DNA from 3 places in the Streptomyces sp. NC-S4 genome. Region 1 is predicted to be linked to each of the others. Evidence: riboswitches for the same ligand, from Rfam matches in the RefSeq annotation. Region 1 holds a riboswitch; each other region holds the start of a gene.
What was found. A riboswitch is a leader RNA that binds a small molecule or an ion and turns the genes downstream of it on or off. The one in region 1 is predicted to bind cyclic di-AMP.

Region 1 (6,448 bases):
CGTCGAACAGACCCGGGAACTGTTCAGGAAGGCCTTCGCGGGCGGCAACCGGCGGCGCTGGCGGCTCAACCACTCCCCGCTCTTCCTGGACTTCCTGGAAGGAAAGGCCGATTTCCCCTGCACGGCCTGGGCCATTCCGAATTACTCACTCTTCGGCTGGCAACGCCCCTGCTATCTGATGAGCGACGGCTACGTACCGACGTACCGCGAGCTGATCAACGACACCGACTGGGACAAGTACGGCCGCGGAAAGGACCCGCGCTGCGCGAACTGCATGGCGCACTGCGGATACGAGCCCACCGCCGTCCTCGCCACCATGGGCTCCCTCAAGGAGTCCCTGCGCGCGGCCCGCGAGACGGTCGCCAGCAACCGGGACAAGTCGGCATGACCGGGCGGCCACGGGAGGAAGGGGGCGGCCGGGGCTTCGACCTCGGCGCCCTGCTGGCCGAGCGCGGCGCCGAGCGCTACGAGCTGCACGCCCGGCACCTGAACCACCAGCTGCCCCGCATGCTGCACACCATCGGCTTCGACAAGGTCTACGAGCGGGCCCAAGGGGCCCACTTCTGGGACGCGGAGGGCAACGACTACCTGGACATGCTGGCCGGGTTCGGGGTGATGGGCCTGGGCCGGCACCACCCGGTCGTCCGCCGCGCCCTGCACGACGTCCTGGACGCCCAGCTCGCCGACCTGACCCGGTTCGACTGCCAGCCGCTGCCCGGTCTGCTGGCCGAGAAACTGCTCTCGTACAGCCCGCACCTGGACCGGGTCTTCTTCGGCAACAGCGGCACCGAGGCGGTGGAGACGGCCCTGAAGTTCGCCCGGTACGCCACCGGGCGCCCCAGGATCCTCTACTGCGACCACGCCTTCCACGGGCTCACCGCGGGCTCCCTCTCGGTGAACGGGGAGGGCGGCTTCCGCGACGGCTTCGCACCGCTGCTCCCCGACACGAGGATCGCGCTCGGGGACCTCGCGGCGCTGGAGCGCGAGCTCGGGCGCGGGGACGTGGCCGCCTTCGTCGTGGAGCCGATCCAGGGCAAGGGGGTCCTGGCCGCCCCGCCCGGATTCCTGCTCGCCGCACAGGAGATGCTGCACCGGCGGGGGGCGCTGCTGATCGCGGACGAGGTGCAGACCGGCCTCGGACGTACCGGGGACTTCTACGCCTACCAGCACGAGCCGGGCGTGGAACCGGACCTGGTGTGCGTGGCGAAGGCGCTGTCGGGCGGCTACGTGCCGGTCGGCGCCACCCTGGGCAAGGACTGGATCTTCAAGAAGGTCTACTCGTCCATGGACCGGGTGCTCGTGCACTCCGCCAGCTTCGGTTCCAACGCCCAGGCCATGGCGGCGGGCCTCGCGGTGCTGTCCGTCATGGAGGACGAGGAGGTCGTGGCCAACGCACGGGCCATGGGCGACCTGCTGCGCGGACGGCTCGCCGTGCTGGTGGGGGAGTACGAGCTGCTGCACGAGGTGCGGGGGCGCGGGCTGATGATCGGCATCGAGTTCGGCCGGCCGTCCTCGCTGGGCCTGCGCAGCCGGTGGACCATGCTGCAGGCGGCCCGAAAGGGGCTCTTCGCGCAGATGGTCGTGGTGCCGCTGCTGCAGAAGCACCGGATCCTCACCCAGGTCTCCGGGGACCACCTGGAGGTGATCAAACTGATCCCGCCGCTGATCGTCGACGAGGCGGACGTGGACCGGTTCGTCGGGGCCTTCCGCGAGGTCATGGACGAGGCGCACGGCGGGTCCGGGCTGATCTGGGACTTCGGCAGGACGCTGGTGAAGCAGGCCGTCGCCACGCGCTGACGGCCCGCCCACCCCGTGGGGAACCGGCCCCCGCCGCGTCAGACCAGCAGCCGGTCCCGCAGCCGGTCGAGGGTCTCGGGCGTCAGCCCGAGGCCCTCCGCCAGGTAGCGGTCCACCCCGCCCCAGAGCTCGTCGATGGTGTCGAATGCGGCCACCAGGTACTCGGCGCGGGCGTCGAAGAGCGGCGCGAGCAGCTCCATCACCTCGGGGGAGCGGGCGCCCTCCGACTCGTCGGTGCGGCGCACGCGGTAGCGGCGGTGCGGGGCGTTGGACTCCAGGTAGTCCGCCACGATCGCCTCCCGCTCGACGCCCAGCGCGAGCAGGGTGACGGCGATCGACAGGCCGGCCCGGTCCTTGCCGGCCGCGCAGTGCATCAGTGCGGGGACGCTGTCCTCGGCGAGGGCGTGCACGACCCGGCTGTGCTCGGCGGTGCGCTGCCGGATGATCCCGCGGTACGAGTTCGACATCCGGGCGGCGGCCCTGCCCTCGCCCAGTAGCTCGCGCAGCTGCGCGAGGTCGCCGTCGCGGACCAGCCGCCAGAACTCCCGCCCGTCGGCCGGGTCGGAGAGCGGGATGTTGACGTTCCGGACGCCGGACAGTTCGACGTCGGGCCCCTCGAGCGCGTGGTCGGCGGCGTTGCGGAAGTCGAAGATGGTGTGGAGACCGAGCGAGGCGAGGAACTCTGTATCGCTTTCGGTGGCATGTGCGAGATGTCCGCTTCGGAACAGTCGTCCCGGCCTGACCGTTCGTCCGTCAGAGGTAGGCAATCCGCCCACATCGCGGAAATTGCGCACTCCGGACAGCTCCGGCTCCTGTATCTGCTGGGTCAAAGCAACTCCTCCGCCATATCCTGGGCCTTCTGTCCGAATTGCACTGCTTGGCGCCAACTTGCCATATCCGGAGGCGAGATCGGGCACGTCCCCGTGAGCCAGATCATACGGTGACCGTGAGTGCCTGATCACTAAAGGCGAATGGCCCCGTCGGGGCGGTCGTTGGGGGTGCGGAATGGACGGAGTGTGACGGTAATTCCGGCGGTCCCTCACTCCTGTTATTCCGTCAGGGAATTCACGGCTTGTTCCGTGCGTCCGCAAGGGATTACCTTCGCGATCGATCCGGGTGGACCGCCAAATCCTGCCGCCTCCCGGAAACCGCATCCGACCTATTCGCGCGGCAGGAGCGGGGGAACCAGGTAAGCCGCCGACCCGGAGATCATTTCGCCGGGACGGCTCGGGGTGAAGTCGTGCGTGTCCCGTACACGTACGGCCGGACATCTCCAGTCCGAACCCGACAGCTCACCTCGCAGGCGCCGGAGAGGAATTCGTCATGCCTGCAAAGGGTAAGCACCGCCGTCCCAAGTCCCTTTCCCTTTCCCGCGGTTTCGCCGTCGCCGGAACCGGTGGCGCGGCCCTCGCTCTGCCGCTGATCGGTGCCGCCGGCGCCCAGGCGGCCGGCGCCCCGGCCACCGCGGCCGCGGCGACCCCCGCGGTGGCCCCGCAGGCCCCCGCCGCCCCGCAGGCCCCGGTCGCCGCCGTGCAGGCCGCGCCGACCGTCTACACCGTCGTGCCGGGCGACTACCTCTCCAAGATCGCCGCCGAGCGCCACCTGTCCGGCGGCTGGGAGCGGCTCTACGCCGACAACCGCGAGGCCGTCGGGGCCAACCCGTCGCTGATCCACCCGGGCCTGAAGCTGACCCTCGGCGGTCCCGGCGAAGCGGCTCCGGCCGAGGCCGAGGCCGAGGCCGAGGCCGAGGCCGCCCCGGCCCCCGAGGCCGACGCGAAGCCGGTCCGCGAGCGGCCCCGGGCGGCCGCCCCCGCGCAGCGGGAGTCCGCCGCCGAGCCCCGGGCCGAGGTGCAGGCCGAGCCCCGGGCCGAGGCTCCGGCCGCCGCGCCGCAGTCCGCGGGCGGCTTCGTGGCCCCGGTCGGCGGCGGCATCTCCACCCAGTACAAGGTCGCGGGCGCCATGTGGTCCTCCGGCTACCACACCGGCGTCGACTTCATCGCCGCCATGGGCACCACCGTCAAGGCCGTCGGTGCGGGCACCGTGGTCTCGGCCGGCTGGAGCGGCTCGTACGGCAACGAGATCGTGATCCGGCACGCGGACGGCAAGTACTCCCAGTACGCCCACCTGTCCCAGCTCTCCGTCTCCTCCGGCCAGAGCGTCACCGCCGGGCAGGCCATCGGCCTCTCCGGCTCCACCGGCAACTCGACCGGCCCGCACCTCCACTTCGAGATCCGTACGACCCCGTCCTACGGCTCGGACATGGACCCGATCGCCTACCTCCGCTCCAAGGGCGCGAGCCTCTGACGGCACCCGCCGCAGGAGCACCGACACGCGTGGGGCCGGGACCCGAGGGGGGTCCCGGCCCCACGTGTACTTATTCCTTATCCCCCGCGTGGTATAGATCACGGTCCGTCAACCCCTCATTACGTTGGCGTAGGTTGGTTACGGGAGTGAAGTATGGGTTCTCGTGGCAGCGACGACGACGAAACTCAAGACCATCGGCTCGTACGCGGCGATCGGGGACAGCTTCACCGAGGGCGTGGGGGACCCGGGACCCGGGGATTCATTTCTCGGCTGGGCGGACCGGCTCGCCGTGCTCCTGGCCGATCAGCGCGAAGAGCATGACTTCCGGTATGCGAATCTGGCGGTGCGGGGGAAGCTCCTCGACCAGATCGTGGCCGACCAGCTCCCCAGAGCCAAGGCCCTCGCGCCGGACCTGGTGACCTTCTGCGCGGGCGGCAACGACATCATCCGTCCCGGGACCGACCCGGACGACGTGGCGGAGCGGTTCGAGGCGGCCGTGGCCGACCTCACCGGGGCCGTGGGCCAGGTCATGATCACCACGGGCTTCGACACCCGGGGCGTACCGGTGCTCAAGCACCTGCGCGGCAAGGTGGCGACGTACAGCGCGCACGTCCGCGCCATCGCCGACCGCTACGACTGCCCGGTGCTCGACCTCTGGTCGCTGAAGTCCGTACAGGACCGGCGCGCCTGGGACACGGACCGGCTGCACCTCTCGCCCGAGGGGCACACGCGGGTCGCGCTGCGCGCCGCGCAGGTGCTCGGGCTCGACGTGCCGGCCGACCCCGACCAGCCGTGGCCCCCGGAGCGGCCGCGCGGCTCGGTGGACGTGACCCGGGACAACATCCAGTGGGCACGCGAGCACCTCGTGCCGTGGATCGGCCGGCGGCTGCGCGGGGAGTCCTCCGGGGACCACGTGGAGGCGAAGCGTCCGGACCTGCTGCCTCTGTAGCAGGCACGGGAGCCGGAAGCGGAATCCTTCGGGGCCGGTGTGCGTTGGGATGGTCGTAGAGCGACGACCGTCCTGACCCCATCCTCCCTGGAGGCGCTTTGACCGGCTCCCGTCCCCTGCGTCCGCGGCTCCGTGCCCTGCGGCCCGAAGCCTTCGGCGCGGACCCGTCCGGTGCCCGGCTGGAGCGGATCCGCCGCTCGCCGAACTTCGCCGACGGCGTCTTCCAGAACCCGGTCGGGGCCCGGAACAGGCCCTCGGGGTCGATGGCCGAGTTCGCCAAGATCTACTTCCACCGGGAGCAGCGGGTGCGGCGCAGCCCCGCCGCGCCCATCCCGGTCCACCCGACGACCCTCGCGGACCTGGCGAAGCCGCCCGTGAGCGGGCTCCGGCTGACCTGGATGGGGCACTCCAGCGTGCTCGCGGAGATCGACGGGCGCCGGGTGCTGTTCGACCCGGTGTGGGGCGAGCGGTGCTCCCCCTTCCCCTTCGCCGGCCCCAAGCGGCTGCACCCCGTACCGGTCCCGCTGGCCTCGCTGGGCACGGTCGACGTCGTGGTCATCTCGCACGACCACTACGACCACCTCGACCTGCCGACGATCAAGGCGCTGGCCGGTACGGACACGGTCTTCGCCGTCCCGCTGGGCGTCGGCGCGCACCTGGAGCGCTGGGGCGTACCGGCCGGCCGGCTGCGCGAGCTGGACTGGAACGAGAGCACCGAGATCGCCGGCCTCTCGCTCACGGCCACCCCCGCCCGGCACTTCTGCGGCCGCGGCCTGCGCAACCAGCAGCACACCCTGTGGGCGTCCTGGGTCGTCGCGGGCGACGAGCACCGGATCTTCCACAGCGGGGACACCGGCTACTTCCCGGGCTTCGAGGAGATCGGCGCCGCGCACGGGCCCTTCGACGCCACCATGATCCAGATCGGCGCCTACTCGGAGTACTGGCCCGACATCCACATGACGCCCGAGGAAGGCATGCGCGCCCACCTCGACCTCCAGGGCGGCACCCCCCGCGGCACCATGCTCCCCATCCACTGGGGCACCTTCAACCTGGCCCTGCACCCGTGGGACGAGCCGGGCGAGGGCACGCTGGCCGCATCCGAGGGCGCGGGCGCCGCCATCGCGCTCCCCATCCCGGGGCAGCCCTTCGAGCCCGGCTCGGCGGACGCGCCCACCGCACCGTGGTGGCGGCCCTTCGTCGCCGGAGCGGCGGCCGGCGGCCCCCCGGGCGGCCGTGCGTCCGTGCCGCCGCTCGGGGCGGGCGCGGCGGCTCCTGCCCGGGTGAAGGCCGCGGCCGTCGACGGTCAGGAGAAGTCGGAGTCCGTCGGCTCGTAACGCACGGGATCCGGGCGGGAACCGGCCGTCGCCGGCCCGGCCGCCCCCGGACACACGGAAGGGC
Region 2 (6,448 bases), 740 kb from region 1:
GTGCTCTCGGTCGTCGGGGACATCGACCCCGAGCAGACGCTCGCCTGGGTCGAGAAGTACTTCGGCACCATCCCCGCCCACGACGGCAAGCAGCCGCCCCGCGACGGCTCGCTGCCCGACATCATCGGGGAGCAGCTGCGCGAGGAGATCGTCGAGGAGGTCCCGGCACGTGCGCTGATGGCCGCCTACCGGCTGCCGCACGACGGCACCCGTGAGTGCGACGCCGCCGACGTGGCGCTGACCATCCTGGGCGGCGGCGAGTCCTCGCTGCTGCACAACCGGCTGGTGCGCCGCGACCAGAGCGCCGTCGCCGCCGGCTTCGGCATGCTGCGCCTGGCCGGGGCGCCCTCCCTGGGCTGGCTGGACGTCAAGACCTCCAGCGGGGTCGAGATCCCCGCCATCGAGGCGGCCGTGGACGAGGAGCTCGCGCGGTTCGCCGCGGAGGGCCCGACGGCCGAGGAGATGGAGCGCGCCCAGGCACAGCTGGAGCGCGAGTGGCTGGACCGGCTGAGCACGGTGGCCGGCCGCGCCGACGAACTGTGCCGCTTCGCGGTGCTGTTCGGCGACCCGCAGCTGGCGCTGACCGCCGTCCAGCGCGTCCTCGACGTCACCGCCGAGGAGGTGCAGGCCGTGGCCGCGGCCCGACTGCGCCCGGACAACCGCGCGGTGCTCGTCTACGAACCGCTCGCGGCCGACGAGTCCGACCAGCACGACGAGTCCGAGGACTCCGACGAGAACGAGGGGGCGGAGCAGTGAGCGACACGGCAGCCGTCACGATGACCTTCCACCCGCAGCCGCAGGCCGGCGAGCCGCAGCCGTGGGCCTTCCCCGCCCCCGACCGCGGGCAGCTGTCCAACGGGCTGACCCTGCTGCGCTGCCACCGGCCCGGCCAGCAGGTCGTCGCGGTCGAGGTCAACCTCGCCGCCCCGCTCGACGCGGAGCCCGAGGGCCTGGACGGCGTGGCGACCATCATGGCGCGGGCGCTCTCCGAGGGCACCGACAAGCACTCCGCCGAGGAGTTCGCGGCCGAGCTGGAGCGCTGCGGTGCCACCCTGGACGCGCACGCCGACCACCCGGGCCTGCGGGTCTCGCTGGAGGTCCCGGCCTCCCGGCTGCCCAAGGCGCTGGGCCTGCTCGCCGAGGCGCTGCGCGCCCCCGCCTTCGCCGACGCCGAGGTCGACCGGCTGGTGCGCAACCGGCTCGACGAGATCCCGCACGAGCTGGCCAACCCGCAGCGCCGCGCCGCCAAGCAGCTCTCCAAGGAGCTCTTCCCGGCCGCCCTGCGGATGTCCCGGCCGCGCCAGGGCACCGAGGAGACGGTCGCCCGGATCGACTCCGCCGCCGTACGCGCCTTCTACGAGGCCCACGTACGCCCCGCCACCGCCACCGCGGTGGTCGTCGGCGACCTGACCGGGATCGACCTGGACGCCGTGCTCGCGGACACCCTGGGAGCCTGGACGGGCAACACCGCCGCCGCCCGCCCGGTGCCGCCGGTGACCGCCGACGACACCGGCCGCGTGGTCATCGTGGACCGGCCCGGCGCGGTCCAGACGCAGCTGCTGATCGGCCGGATCGGGGCGGACCGCCACGACCGGGTGTGGGCGGCCCAGGTGCTGGGCACGTACTGCCTGGGCGGCACCCTCACCTCGCGCCTGGACAAGGTGCTGCGCGAGGAGAAGGGGTACACCTACGGCGTGCGCGCCTTCGGCCAGGTGCTGCGCTCCACCGCGGACGGCAAGGGCGCCTCGATGCTCGCCATCAGCGGCTCGGTGGACACCCCGAACACCGGACCGGCGCTGGATGACCTCTGGAAGGTGCTGCGCACCCTCGCGGAGGGCGGCCTGACCGACGCCGAACGCGATGTCGCCGTGCAGAACCTGGTGGGCGTGGCCCCGCTGAAGTTCGAGACGGCGTCCTCGGTCGCGGGCACCCTCGCCGACCAGGTCGAGCAGGAGCTGCCGGACGACTACCAGGCGCAGTTGTACGCCCAGCTCGCCGCGACCGGCACGGTGGAGGCGACCACGGCGGTCGTCCAGGCCTTCCCCGCGGACCGGCTGGTCACCGTTCTGGTGGGTGACGCGGCGCTGATCGAGGAGCCCGTTCGGGCCCTTGGGATCGGCGAGGTCACGGTCGTCTCCAACTGACCGTCGGATGACGGCTGATTGAGAGCCGGCTGAAGGTTTCAGCAAGGGGTTCTGGTGACTTGTCACCAGAACCCCTTTTGTCCGTTTAATGGTGAGGTTGCTTTTATGTGGTGTGGCGTACGCAACAAAAAGCCGTGTCTGTTTGGCGATTGACTGATGATCCGCCTAGCGTCGGCCGTGCTGCCCGTCAGTTGTGCCCGCCGCATCCGCGGCACCGGTCAGCGATCGCCGAGTCCCCGTCAGGCGCGAGCCTGGGGAGCCGGGGACCCACATGAGTCCCTGGGGTGAATCGGACCCCCTCGCAAGAGGAGATCCGTAGGAGACCTTCCTGCTCCGAACCCGTCAGCTAACCCGGTAGGCGAGAAGGAAGGAAAGGATCAAACCCTTCATGGCGTTTGGCAGTCGTCCCGCTGGTACCGGTAAGCACCGTGGCTCCAGCCGTCTGAGCAAGAAGACCGCCGGTTACGCCGGTATCGCCGCGATCGCCACCACGGGTGTCGTCGGCTCCCTCGCCGCCCCGGCCTTCGCCGCGGACAACCACAGCAGCACCATCGGCCAGGACAACGGCCTGGGTGCCGTGGTCGTCGCCGAGGACCTCGCGGGCGACATCGCCGACCAGGCCGAGTCCCAGCACCGCGGCGCCGAGCAGGACGCCGTCAAGGCGCAGGCCGAGGCCGACGCGAAGCAGCGGGCCGCGGAGGCCAAGCGCCTCGCCGAGGCCAAGGCGAAGGCCGAGCGCGAGGCCGCCGAGCGCGCCGCCCGCGAGGAGGAGCGCAAGCGCCTCAACACCTTCGTCGCCCCGGTGGACGGCTCGTACGTCAGCACGCAGTACCACGCGGGCGGCGGCATGTGGTCCTCCGGTTCGCACACGGGCATCGACTTCCACGCCGCCTCCGGCACCTCGGTCCACGCGGTGGGCGTCGGTACCGTCGTCGAGGCCGGCTGGGGTGGCGCGTACGGCAACAACGTCGTCATCAAGCACAACGACGGCACCTACACCCAGTACGGGCACATGACCTCGCTGAACGTCTCCGTCGGCGAGCAGGTCACCCCCGGCCAGCAGATCGGCCTGTCGGGCTCCACCGGCAACTCCAGCGGCCCGCACCTGCACTTCGAGGCCCGCACCGGCTCGCAGTACGGCTCGGACATCGACCCGATCGCGTACCTGCGCTCGCACGGCGTCAGCCTCTGACACCGCCCCGCACCGCTTCACCGAAGGCCCCGGCTCCCCGAGCCGGGGCCTTTGTGTGTTGCGTCCTTGTGCAAATGTTTCGTATTTCTGGCCGCTCTCGGAAATTATCGTGTGTTGCAATAGAGTCGCAGCACACGCATGTGCGTGCAATGAGGCTGGCAGACGGAAATAGGCGGAGGTTCGGTCTTGCGTATTCCTGCGCACGCGGTATGCACGGCAATCCGCGACGACATCGTCTCCGGGGTGTTCGAGCCGGGCGGCCGGCTGACCGAGGAGGTGCTGGCCCGCCGGTACGGGGTCTCGCGCGTCCCGGTGCGCGAGGCCCTGCGGACCCTGGAGTCGGAGGGGTTCGTGACCACGCGGCGGCACGCGGGGGCCTGTGTGGCGGAGCCGACCGAGCAGGAGGCCGCGGACCTGCTGGAGCTGCGGATGCTCCTGGAGCCGCTGGCCGCCGCGCGGGCCGCCCGGCGGCGCACCGACGCGCACCTCAAGGTGCTGCGGGGGCTGGTCAGACTGGGGCAGGAGCGGGCCAGGCGGGGCCAGGGCGAGGACCTGCGGTCCCTGGGCGGCTGGTTCCACGAGACGCTCGCCCAGTCCTCCGGCAGCCCCGGGCTGATCGCGCTGCTCACGCAGATGCGGCACAAGATCGCGTGGATGTACGTGGTGGAGGCGCCGGCCCGGCCCGTGGACTCCTGGGCGGAGCACGGGGCGATCGTGGACGCGGTGGCGCGCGGCGACGCCGAACGGGCGCGGGCGCTGACCGCCGTCCACGCCGACCGGGCGGCGGGGGCGCACCGGCTGCGGATCCGCCCGACGGTGAGCACTTCGCAACCTGCCGTAAACATGTCGAGCGGCCGGCATTAACAGGAGCCGTATACAAAGGGCGGGACCGTGAATTCGCTGCGCGGTATCCGAACCGTTCCGTGTCGGATCGGTTTTCCGTGCGGAATTCCTGCGGAGCGGAATTCGGCGTGCGCGGACCGAATTCCGCCGAGCGGTATTTCCTCGGCGCCCCGTGGGCGTGCGGCGCGCCGGGCGGGCCCAGGTTTCGCCGAGGGATTCCCCCGGACCCCGAGTCCCGGGCCGGCTCCGGCGTCCCGGCCGGAATCCACCCGGGCCGGACCGCGGGCCCCGGGTGGAGGCCGGTCGCGATCCTGATTCCGGCTTCCGGCCGGCGTCTGCTCCCCGGGCCGGAGGCGGCCCCGGGCGTCGTGAGCCCGGCGGGATCCGCAGGAGACGGGCCGGACCCTGGTTCCGGGTCTTGGGCCCGTCCTCGTGGACGACGAAGCCGCGGTCCCCGGAGCGGGGGCCGCGGCTTCGCGCGTGAAGTCGAACCCGAAGGGTCAGACGGTCTCGGGGAGCTCCTCGAGACCCTCGGCGACCAGCTTCGCGAGGCGGTCGAGCGCGGCATCCGCACCCTCGGCCTCGGAGGCGAGGACGATCTCCTCGCCGCCCTGGGCGCCCAGGCCCAGGACCGCCAGCATGGAGGCGGCGTTGACCGGGTCGCCGCCGGACTTCGCGATGGTCACCGGGACGCCGGAAGCGGTCGTCGCACGGACGAAGATCGAGGCGGGACGAGCGTGCAGGCCCTCGGCCCAACCAACGTTGACGCGGCGCTCTGCCATGGTGATGCCCTTCAGGTTCTTACGGTTGTCTAGACCAGTCTCTCACGGCACCCGGAATGCTCGGACCTACCTTCGGCCAGAATTTTCCGCCGTTCGGCCTCCCCCAGCTTGCCCTGGTTCGTCCCGTCCCGCCTCGGCGCCGCGCGAGGGCTCTGCGGCCCGATCCGGCCGTAAGGTGGGCCCATGACCATCGAGTCGGACCCCTCGTACCCGGCCCACTGGGAAGCCGACGTCGTCCTGCGCGACGGCGGCACCGCCCGGATCAGGCCCATCACCACCGAGGACGCGGGCCGGCTCGTCAGCTTCTACGAGCAGGTCTCGGACGAGTCGAAGTACTACCGGTTCTTCGCCCCCTACCCCCGGCTCTCCGACCGCGACGTGCACCGCTTCACGCACCACGACTACGTGGACCGGGTCGGGCTCGCCGCGACCATCGGCGGCCAGTTCATCGGCACCGTCCGCTACGACCGCATCGGCCCCGACGGCCGCCCCGCCTCCGCCCCCGCCGACGAGGCCGAGGTCGCCTTCCTCGTCCAGGACGCCCACCAGGGCCGCGGAGTCGCCTCCACGCTCCTCGAACACATCGGCGCGGTGGCCCGGGAGCGCGGCATCCGGCGGTTCGCCGCCGAGGTGCTGCCCGCCAACACCAAGATGATCAAAGTCTTCACGGACGCGGGCTACCAGCAGAAGCGCAGCTTCGAGGACGGCTCCGTCCACCTCACCCTCGACCTCGAACCCACTGCCGAGTCCCTCGCCGTGCAGCGCGCCCGCGAACAGCGCGCCGAGGCCCACTCGGTGCAGCGGCTGCTGGCCCCCGGCTCGGTGGCCGTCGTCGGAGTCAGCCGCTCCGGCGCGGGCGTGGGCGCGGCCGCACTGCGCAACCTGCGCGACAGCGGCTTCCGCGGCCACCTCTACGCCGTCAACGAGGCCGCCACCCGCGACCTGCTCGACGGCGTACGGGCCTACCCCGCCGTCGCGGCCATCGGGGCCCCGGTCGACCTCGCGGTGATCGCGGTCCCCGCCGACCGGGTCCCCGAAGCGGTGGCCGCCTGCGGCGAGCACGGGGTGCAGGGCCTCGTCGTCCTGTCCGCCGGCTACGGGGAGAGCGGTCCGGCCGGACTCGCCCGCCAGCGCGAACTGGTGCGGCAGGTGCGTTCGTACGGGATGCGGCTGATCGGGCCGAACGCCTACGGCGTGATCAACACCGCTCCCGAGGTGGAACTCAACGCCTCCCTGACCCCCGCGCCGATGCCCACGCGCGGCCGGATCGGCCTGTTCACGCAGTCCGGGGCGATCGGGATCGCCCTGCTCTCGGCCCTGCTCCGGCGCGGCGAGGGCCTGTCCTCCTTCGTCTCCGCGGGCAACCGCGCCGACGTCTCCGGAAACGACATCCTCCAGTACTGGTACGACGACGAGGCGACCGACGTCGCCCTGCTCTACCTCGAAACCCTCGGCAACCCGCGGAAGTTCACCCGGCTCGCCCGCCG
Region 3 (6,448 bases), 3.5 Mb from region 1:
GAAGCGGCGGGAGTCGGTCACCGACGGGATCCCGGTGGGCCAGCCCGGCCTGGCGCTCGCCGCCAAGCTCGCGGGCCGGGTCCGGGCGGGCGGCGTGGCCGTGGAACTGCCGCGGGGCGAGGGCATCGGGTACGAGCTGCTGGAGCTCGCGGCCCGCGCCGAGGCGGAGGGCATCGACCCCGAGACCGCACTGCGCGCGGCGGCCCGGGCCTACCGGGACGCGATCCGGGCGGCCGAGGGCGTGGCGGAGCCGGGCGCGTAGGGGTCCCCGGGCGGGCAGCGCCCCGGACCCTCCTTCAGTACGTCCGCGGCGCGCGGGCCGCCGGGTCGTGCCAGTGGGGTGCCGGAGGGTCCAGGAACCACTCGCCGAATCCGAGCGGGCGCTCCCCGTACCCGTGGCCCCCGGCCGGCACGGCGTCGTGGAAGAGGCGGCCGGGGCGGGCGCCCAGCTCCTGGAGGAGGTGGGCGGTCTCGGCGATGAACTGCGGCGGACCGCTGAGGTAGACGTCCTGGTCCGGCCACAGGCCCCGGTTGCCCAGCGCGGTCGCCAGCCGGTCGGTGGCCTGGTTGCGGTGGCGCCCGGGGGCGGGCGTGATGTAGGTGACGGCGAGCCAGGCGCAGCTGGCGGCGTACGCGTCGATGAGCGGGCGGTCGTAGAGGTGCGCGCCGTCCCGGGCCACCACGAAGAGCCGTACGTCCTGATCGCAGGGGCGCGCCGCGAGATCCTCCAGCAGGGCCCGGATGGGCGCCCAGCCGGTGCCGGCGGCGATCAGGCTGACCGGGCGGTCCTCGCGGCGGAAGGTCAGCTGCCCGCCGGCGGCGCCGAGCCGCAGTACGTCGCCGGGCCGGGTCTCGCGGACCAGGGCGGTGCTCAGCCGTCCCCGGTCGACCCGGCTGACGTGCAGGTCGACGGTGCCGTCGGGGCGGGGGGCGTTGCCGATGGAGTAGGTGCGCCAGGTCGTGGGGACCCGGTCGCTGCTCACGCTCGTGTACTGGCCGGGGAGATAGGGGAAGGGGGCGTGCGGCCGCAGCGTGAGGACGCCTATGTCCGGTCCGTACTGCAGGTGACGTATGACCTCCGCGTTCCACCAGGGCGGGTCCTCGCTCGCGTCGGCGCCGGCCGTCATCGCGTCGGCCATCACCTGGTAGGCCTCGGCCCAGGCCTTCTCGACCGGCGCCGTCCAGGCCGGGCCGGAGGTCTCCGCGAGTGCGGCGAGCAGGCTGGCGCCGACGGCCGCGTAGTGCTCGGGGCGGACCAGGAACTTGCGGTGGTCACGTCCCAGGTCGCGCAGGTAGGGGCCGAGGGTCTCGTCGTCGAGGTGGGCGATCACATGGGTGAGCGCGGCGAAGAGCCGGTCCCGCTGGCGTTCCATGTCGTGGAGGGAGTCCGGGAAGAGGGCGCGGACTCCGGGGTTGTGCCAGAAGAGGTGGGTGTAGAAGAACCTGACGGCGTGCTCGGCGCGTCTCTCCACCACCGCGAAACTGCTTTTCAAGATCCTGACATCCACAAAACCGAAAGTAGGAATGCCGGAGAAGTGCACGTCAAGGGATGGCCGATCTACGGACAGCCGCGACCAATCACCCATATCGGATGGGGCTTCGGTGTCGGGATACGGTCATCAGGTGCACGAGCAGACCTCCGGAACCCCCGCCGAAACCCCCGCCGAGCCCCTTGCGGACACGCCCGCCGACGCCTCTTCCGCCGAGGGCCCCACCCTCTTCGACTGGGAGTTCGCGACCGATCCCTACCCGGCGTACGCCTGGCTGCGCGAACACTCCCCCGTGCACCGCACCAAGCTGCCCAGCGGGGTCGAGGCCTGGCTCGTCACCCGGTACGCCGACGCCCGCCAGGCCCTCGCCGACCAGCGGCTCAGCAAGAATCCGGCGCACCACGCGGAGCCCGCGCACGCCAAGGGCAAGACCGGGATCCCGGGGGAGCGCAAGGCCGAGCTGATGACGCACCTGCTCAACATCGACCCGCCGGACCACACCCGGCTGCGGCGGCTGGTGTCGAAGGCCTTCACCCCGCGCAGGGTCGCCGAGTTCGCCCCGCGGGTGCAGGCGCTCACCGACCATCTGATCGACGCCTTCGCGGGCAGGGGTGAGGCCGATCTCATTCATGAGTTCGCCTTCCCGCTCCCCATCTACGCCATCTGCGAGATGCTCGGGGTACCGCGCGAGGACCAGGACGACTTCCGCGACTGGGCCGGCATGATGATCCGCCACGGCGGCGGCCCGCGCGGCGGAGTGGCCAGGTCGGTCAAACAGATGCGGACCTACCTAGGTGAACTCATTCACCGCAAAAGGGATGATCTGGGCGACGATCTGATCTCCGATCTGATCCGGGCGAGCGATCACGGCGACCACCTGACGGAGGGCGAGGCCACCGCCATGGCCTTCATCCTGCTTTTTGCCGGTTTCGAAACCACCGTGAACCTCATCGGCAACGGAGTCCACTCCCTCTTCATGAATCCCGACCAGCGCGAGCGCCTTCAGCTCTCCCTCGCCGCGGGCGAGGAGGACCTGCTGGCCACCGGGGTCGAGGAGCTGCTGCGTTACGACGGTCCGGTGGAGCTGGCGACCTGGCGGTTCGCCACCGAGCCGCTGACCCTCGGAGGCAAGGACGTCGCGGCGGGCGATCCGGTTCTCGTCGTCCTCGCCGCGGCCGACCGGGATCCGGAGCGCTTCGCGGACCCGGACACCCTCGACCTCTCCCGGACCGACAACCAGCACCTCGGATACGGGCACGGCATCCACTACTGCCTGGGCGCTCCGCTGGCCCGGCTCGAAGGACAGACCGCGCTCGCGACTTTGCTGACGCGTCTGCCCGATATGGAACTTGCCGTTCCACCCCAAGACCTGCGCTGGCGAGGGGGGTTGATCATGCGCGGGCTGCGTACCCTTCCCGTCCGATTCGCGGCTCAAAACAGTTGCGCGAAAGTTGATTAAAAGTCAGGTTCAGCTTGAACTTGTGACAATCGTTCGAAGGCCGCTAGGTTCTGCCGTTACCCCGCTGTTATGCGAAAGGTGATCCCTCATGCTCTCCGGGAACGGCCGTCACAGACGCCCCCGCCAGGTCCCCGCGCTGGTCGTCACAGCCGGAGTCACTGGCTCTGCGCTGGCCATGCCGCTGTTGGCCGCCACAAGCGCCACCGCCGCCGACACGTCCACATGGGACAAGGTCGCCGAGTGCGAGAGCGGTGGCTCGTGGAGCGCGAACTTCGGCAGCGGCGCCTACGGCGGACTCCAGTTCACCCAGGAGGAGTGGCAGAGCGCCGGCGGTCTCGACTTCGCCGAGCGCCCCGACCTGGCGAGCCGTTCCCAGCAGATAGCCGTGGCCGAGCGGGTGCTGGGCTCGACGGGACCACAGGCCTGGCCGCTCTGCGCGGCCTCGGCCGGTCTGGTCAAGGAGAGCCCCGCCGCGCAGGTCGACCCCGGCCTGCCCGGCAGCCACGCCCCGGTCGCCCCCGCGCCGTCCCGCCCGGACGACGCCGTCCCGTCCACCGGGGGCGGCAAGCCGTCCACGGACTACGGGTCCCCGACCCCGGCCCCGGCGCCGAGCCCGTCCAGCACCCCGTTCCTGATTCCCGACGCGCCGTCCATCGGACTGCCCGTCATGCCCGCGCCGGACGTCCCGACGACGCCGCCGGTCCAGCCGGGTGGTCCGACCGGTACGCCGACCCCCGTCGCCCCGACGGCGCCGACGACGCCGGTGGACCCGACCGCGCCCACCACCTCGCCCAGTACGCCGGGACTGCCCCCGGTCGACCCCACGGCCCCCGTGACCCCCGAGACTCCGCAGACCACCTCGACCACTCCTGTCGAGGGCAGCGGCAAGCACCGCGGTGCGCCGGAGACCGAGCCGACGGCCCCGTCCGGTGCCGCGTCCGACCCCACCTACACGGTCCAGGCGGGCGACAGCCTGGCGACCATCGCGGTTGCCAAGGGCGTAAAGGGGGGCTGGAACGGGCTCTACCAGGCCAATGAGCAAGTGATCGGCGAGGACGCCGACCTCATCAAGCCCGGTCAGAACCTGGATCTAACCCCGCAATAAGGACAGTTGAGTTATCCGGAAAGACTCGAATGTCGGATTTCTGTAAGTGAGACATGTGTCTCTTCCGGTCAACTGGCGTGTCCCGCCCCGGGGCTTGCGCAAACCCCGTCCTCACCTGCGCAAATGTCCCCGAGGAGGGCGCAAGTAGGGCCGTTTCTCCCCGATGTTCCTCGTTGAACATCGGGGAGAGACCTGTCTACCTTCTGAATCGCTCGCCACCGCGAGCTCCTTCGACCGCATCGCCGAATCCTGCCGGCGGACGGAGGGAACAGTCGTCGCGTCAAGCGCCGAAGGCAGGAGCGGGGGAACCAAGGTAGGTGCCGGGAGCGGCCGTTGAGAGACGGTCACGCCACCGGCTAGGGGTTAAGACGTGCGCTAGGTCGCACGGCCGGGCAACTCACTCGCCCGAACCCGACAGCTCACCTCGTAGGCGTCGGTGAGGAGAAACTCCATGCTGCTTTCCGGCAAGGGCAAGCACCGTCGCGGTACTGCAATCGAGCGGTCTGTCCGGATCGTCACGCTCGCCGGTGTCGCCGGTGTGGCCGTGGCCGCCCCCCTGATGGCCGCAGGCACCGCCAGCGCCGCCACCACGTCCGAGTGGGACAAGGTCGCGCAGTGCGAGTCGGGTGGCAACTGGGCCATCAACACGGGCAACGGCTACTACGGCGGTCTGCAGTTCTCGCCCTCCACGTGGGCCGGGTTCGGTGGCAAGTCGTACGCCCCGCAGGCCAACCAGGCCTCCAAGTCGCAGCAGATAGCCATCGCCGAGAAGGTCCTCAAGAGCCAGGGCAAGGGCGCCTGGCCGTCCTGCGGCAAGGGCCTGTCGAACTCCGCCTACACCGGTGGCGGCTCCGAGACCCCGGCTTCGTCGAAGCCGCAGTCCAAGCCGCAGCCGAAGGCCGAGACGAAGAAGACCGAGACCAAGAAGGTCGAGACCAAGGCCGCGCCGAAGAAGGAGACCAAGCGCGCCGAGGCTCCGACCACCCGCTCCGAGCGCGCCGAGGCCCCGGTCGCGCCGAAGACCGGCAACGGCTCGTACGAGGTCAAGCCGGGCGACACCCTGGGCACCATCGCCGAGGCCAACGGCGTCAAGGGCGGCTGGCAGCAGCTCTTCGAGCTGAACAAGGACATCGTCTCGGACGCCGACCTGATCTTCCCGGGTCAGAAGCTGAAGCTCAGCTGAACACCGCGGCAAAGCCGCGGAAACATGTACACGGCGTCAGCTGACCCCGTGCAGGATTTCCACCGCCCGGCGCGTGTCCCACGCGCCGGGCGGTGCTGCGTGTGGCCTCCGAGTGGCGATGATCAAGCTGAATATGTCCCAGAAGAGGGGTATTCGGTCGGTTTTTCGTCCCAGGGTCCGGGCGGTCGGGCGGCCCAGTGCCCGGAGCCGGTTAGGCTCTAGGCGGCAAGGCCATCCCACGGCCTGACACGCCACCGCACACTCAGCGTCACATCCCAGAAGGAGATGCTCGTGCCGTCCATCGACGTCGTCGTAGCCCGGGAAATCCTGGACTCCCGAGGCAACCCCACGGTCGAGGTCGAGGTGGGCCTCGACGATGGCAGCACCGGCCGTGCTGCAGTTCCGTCCGGCGCCTCCACCGGTGCATTCGAGGCCATCGAGCTCCGTGACGGTGACCCCAACCGTTACTTCGGCAAGGGTGTCGAGAAGGCCGTCCTCGCCGTCATCGAGCAGATCGGCCCGGAGCTCGTCGGCTACGACGCCACCGAGCAGCGTCTGATCGACCAGGCCATGTTCGACCTGGACGCCACCGACAACAAGGGCTCGCTCGGCGCCAACGCCATCCTCGGCGTGTCCCTGGCCGTCGCGCACGCCGCGTCCGAGGCCTCGGACCTCCCGCTCTTCCGCTACCTCGGCGGTCCGAACGCGCACCTGCTGCCCGTTCCGATGATGAACATCCTCAACGGTGGGTCGCACGCCGACTCCAACGTGGACATCCAGGAGTTCATGATCGCCCCCATCGGCGCGGAGTCCTTCTCCGAGGCGCTGCGTTGGGGTGCCGAGGTCTACCACACCCTCAAGAAGGTCCTGCACACCAAGGGCCTCTCCACCGGCCTGGGCGACGAGGGCGGCTTCGCCCCGAACCTGGAGTCCAACCGCGCCGCGCTCGACCTCATCATCGAGGCCATCAAGCAGGCCGGCTACACCCCGGGCAAGGACATCGCGCTCGCGCTCGACGTCGCCGCGTCCGAGTTCTACAAGGACGGCCAGTACGAGTTCGAGGGCAAGTCCCGCTCGGCCGCCGAGATGACCGACTACTACGCCGAGCTCGTCGAGGCGTACCCGCTGGTCTCCATCGAGGACCCGCTGTTCGAGGACGACTGGGACGGCTGGAAGACCATCACCGACCGCCTCGGCGCCAAGGTCCAGAT

Region 2: linked by a shared signal. The riboswitch ahead of ACXNSR_RS28730 (M23 family metallopeptidase) and the one ahead of ACXNSR_RS31900 (LysM peptidoglycan-binding domain-containing M23 family metallopeptidase) in region 1 are both predicted to bind cyclic di-AMP.
Region 3: linked by a shared signal. The riboswitch ahead of ACXNSR_RS15805 (transglycosylase family protein) and the one ahead of ACXNSR_RS31900 (LysM peptidoglycan-binding domain-containing M23 family metallopeptidase) in region 1 are both predicted to bind cyclic di-AMP.

What each region holds. Positions count from the first base shown of each region.
Region 1 is NZ_CM135937.1:7,099,698-7,106,145, forward strand. Features, by position in the region: gene hpnH (adenosyl-hopene transferase HpnH) at 1-388, shown strand, start outside; gene ACXNSR_RS31890 (aspartate aminotransferase family protein) at 385-1,797, shown strand; gene ACXNSR_RS31895 (tyrosine-protein phosphatase) at 1,836-2,627, opposite strand; cyclic di-AMP (ydaO/yuaA leader) riboswitch at 2,943-3,118, shown strand; gene ACXNSR_RS31900 (LysM peptidoglycan-binding domain-containing M23 family metallopeptidase) at 3,121-4,101, shown strand; gene ACXNSR_RS31905 (SGNH/GDSL hydrolase family protein) at 4,265-5,050, shown strand; gene ACXNSR_RS31910 (MBL fold metallo-hydrolase) at 5,149-6,384, shown strand.
Region 2 is NZ_CM135937.1:6,358,772-6,365,219, forward strand. Features, by position in the region: gene ACXNSR_RS28720 (M16 family metallopeptidase) at 1-756, shown strand, start outside; gene ACXNSR_RS28725 (M16 family metallopeptidase) at 777-2,144, shown strand; cyclic di-AMP (ydaO/yuaA leader) riboswitch at 2,361-2,520, shown strand; gene ACXNSR_RS28730 (M23 family metallopeptidase) at 2,533-3,336, shown strand; gene ACXNSR_RS28735 (GntR family transcriptional regulator) at 3,523-4,200, shown strand; gene ACXNSR_RS28740 (HPr family phosphocarrier protein) at 4,680-4,961, opposite strand; gene ACXNSR_RS28745 (bifunctional acetate--CoA ligase family protein/GNAT family N-acetyltransferase) at 5,145-6,448, shown strand, end outside.
Region 3 is NZ_CM135937.1:3,603,324-3,609,771, reverse strand. Features, by position in the region: gene ACXNSR_RS15825 (nucleoside triphosphate pyrophosphohydrolase) at 1-262, shown strand, start outside; gene ACXNSR_RS15820 (globin domain-containing protein) at 297-1,475, opposite strand; gene ACXNSR_RS15815 (cytochrome P450 family protein) at 1,624-2,949, shown strand; gene ACXNSR_RS15810 (transglycosylase family protein) at 3,125-4,054, shown strand; cyclic di-AMP (ydaO/yuaA leader) riboswitch at 4,330-4,502, shown strand; gene ACXNSR_RS15805 (transglycosylase family protein) at 4,506-5,237, shown strand; gene eno (phosphopyruvate hydratase) at 5,529-6,448, shown strand, end outside.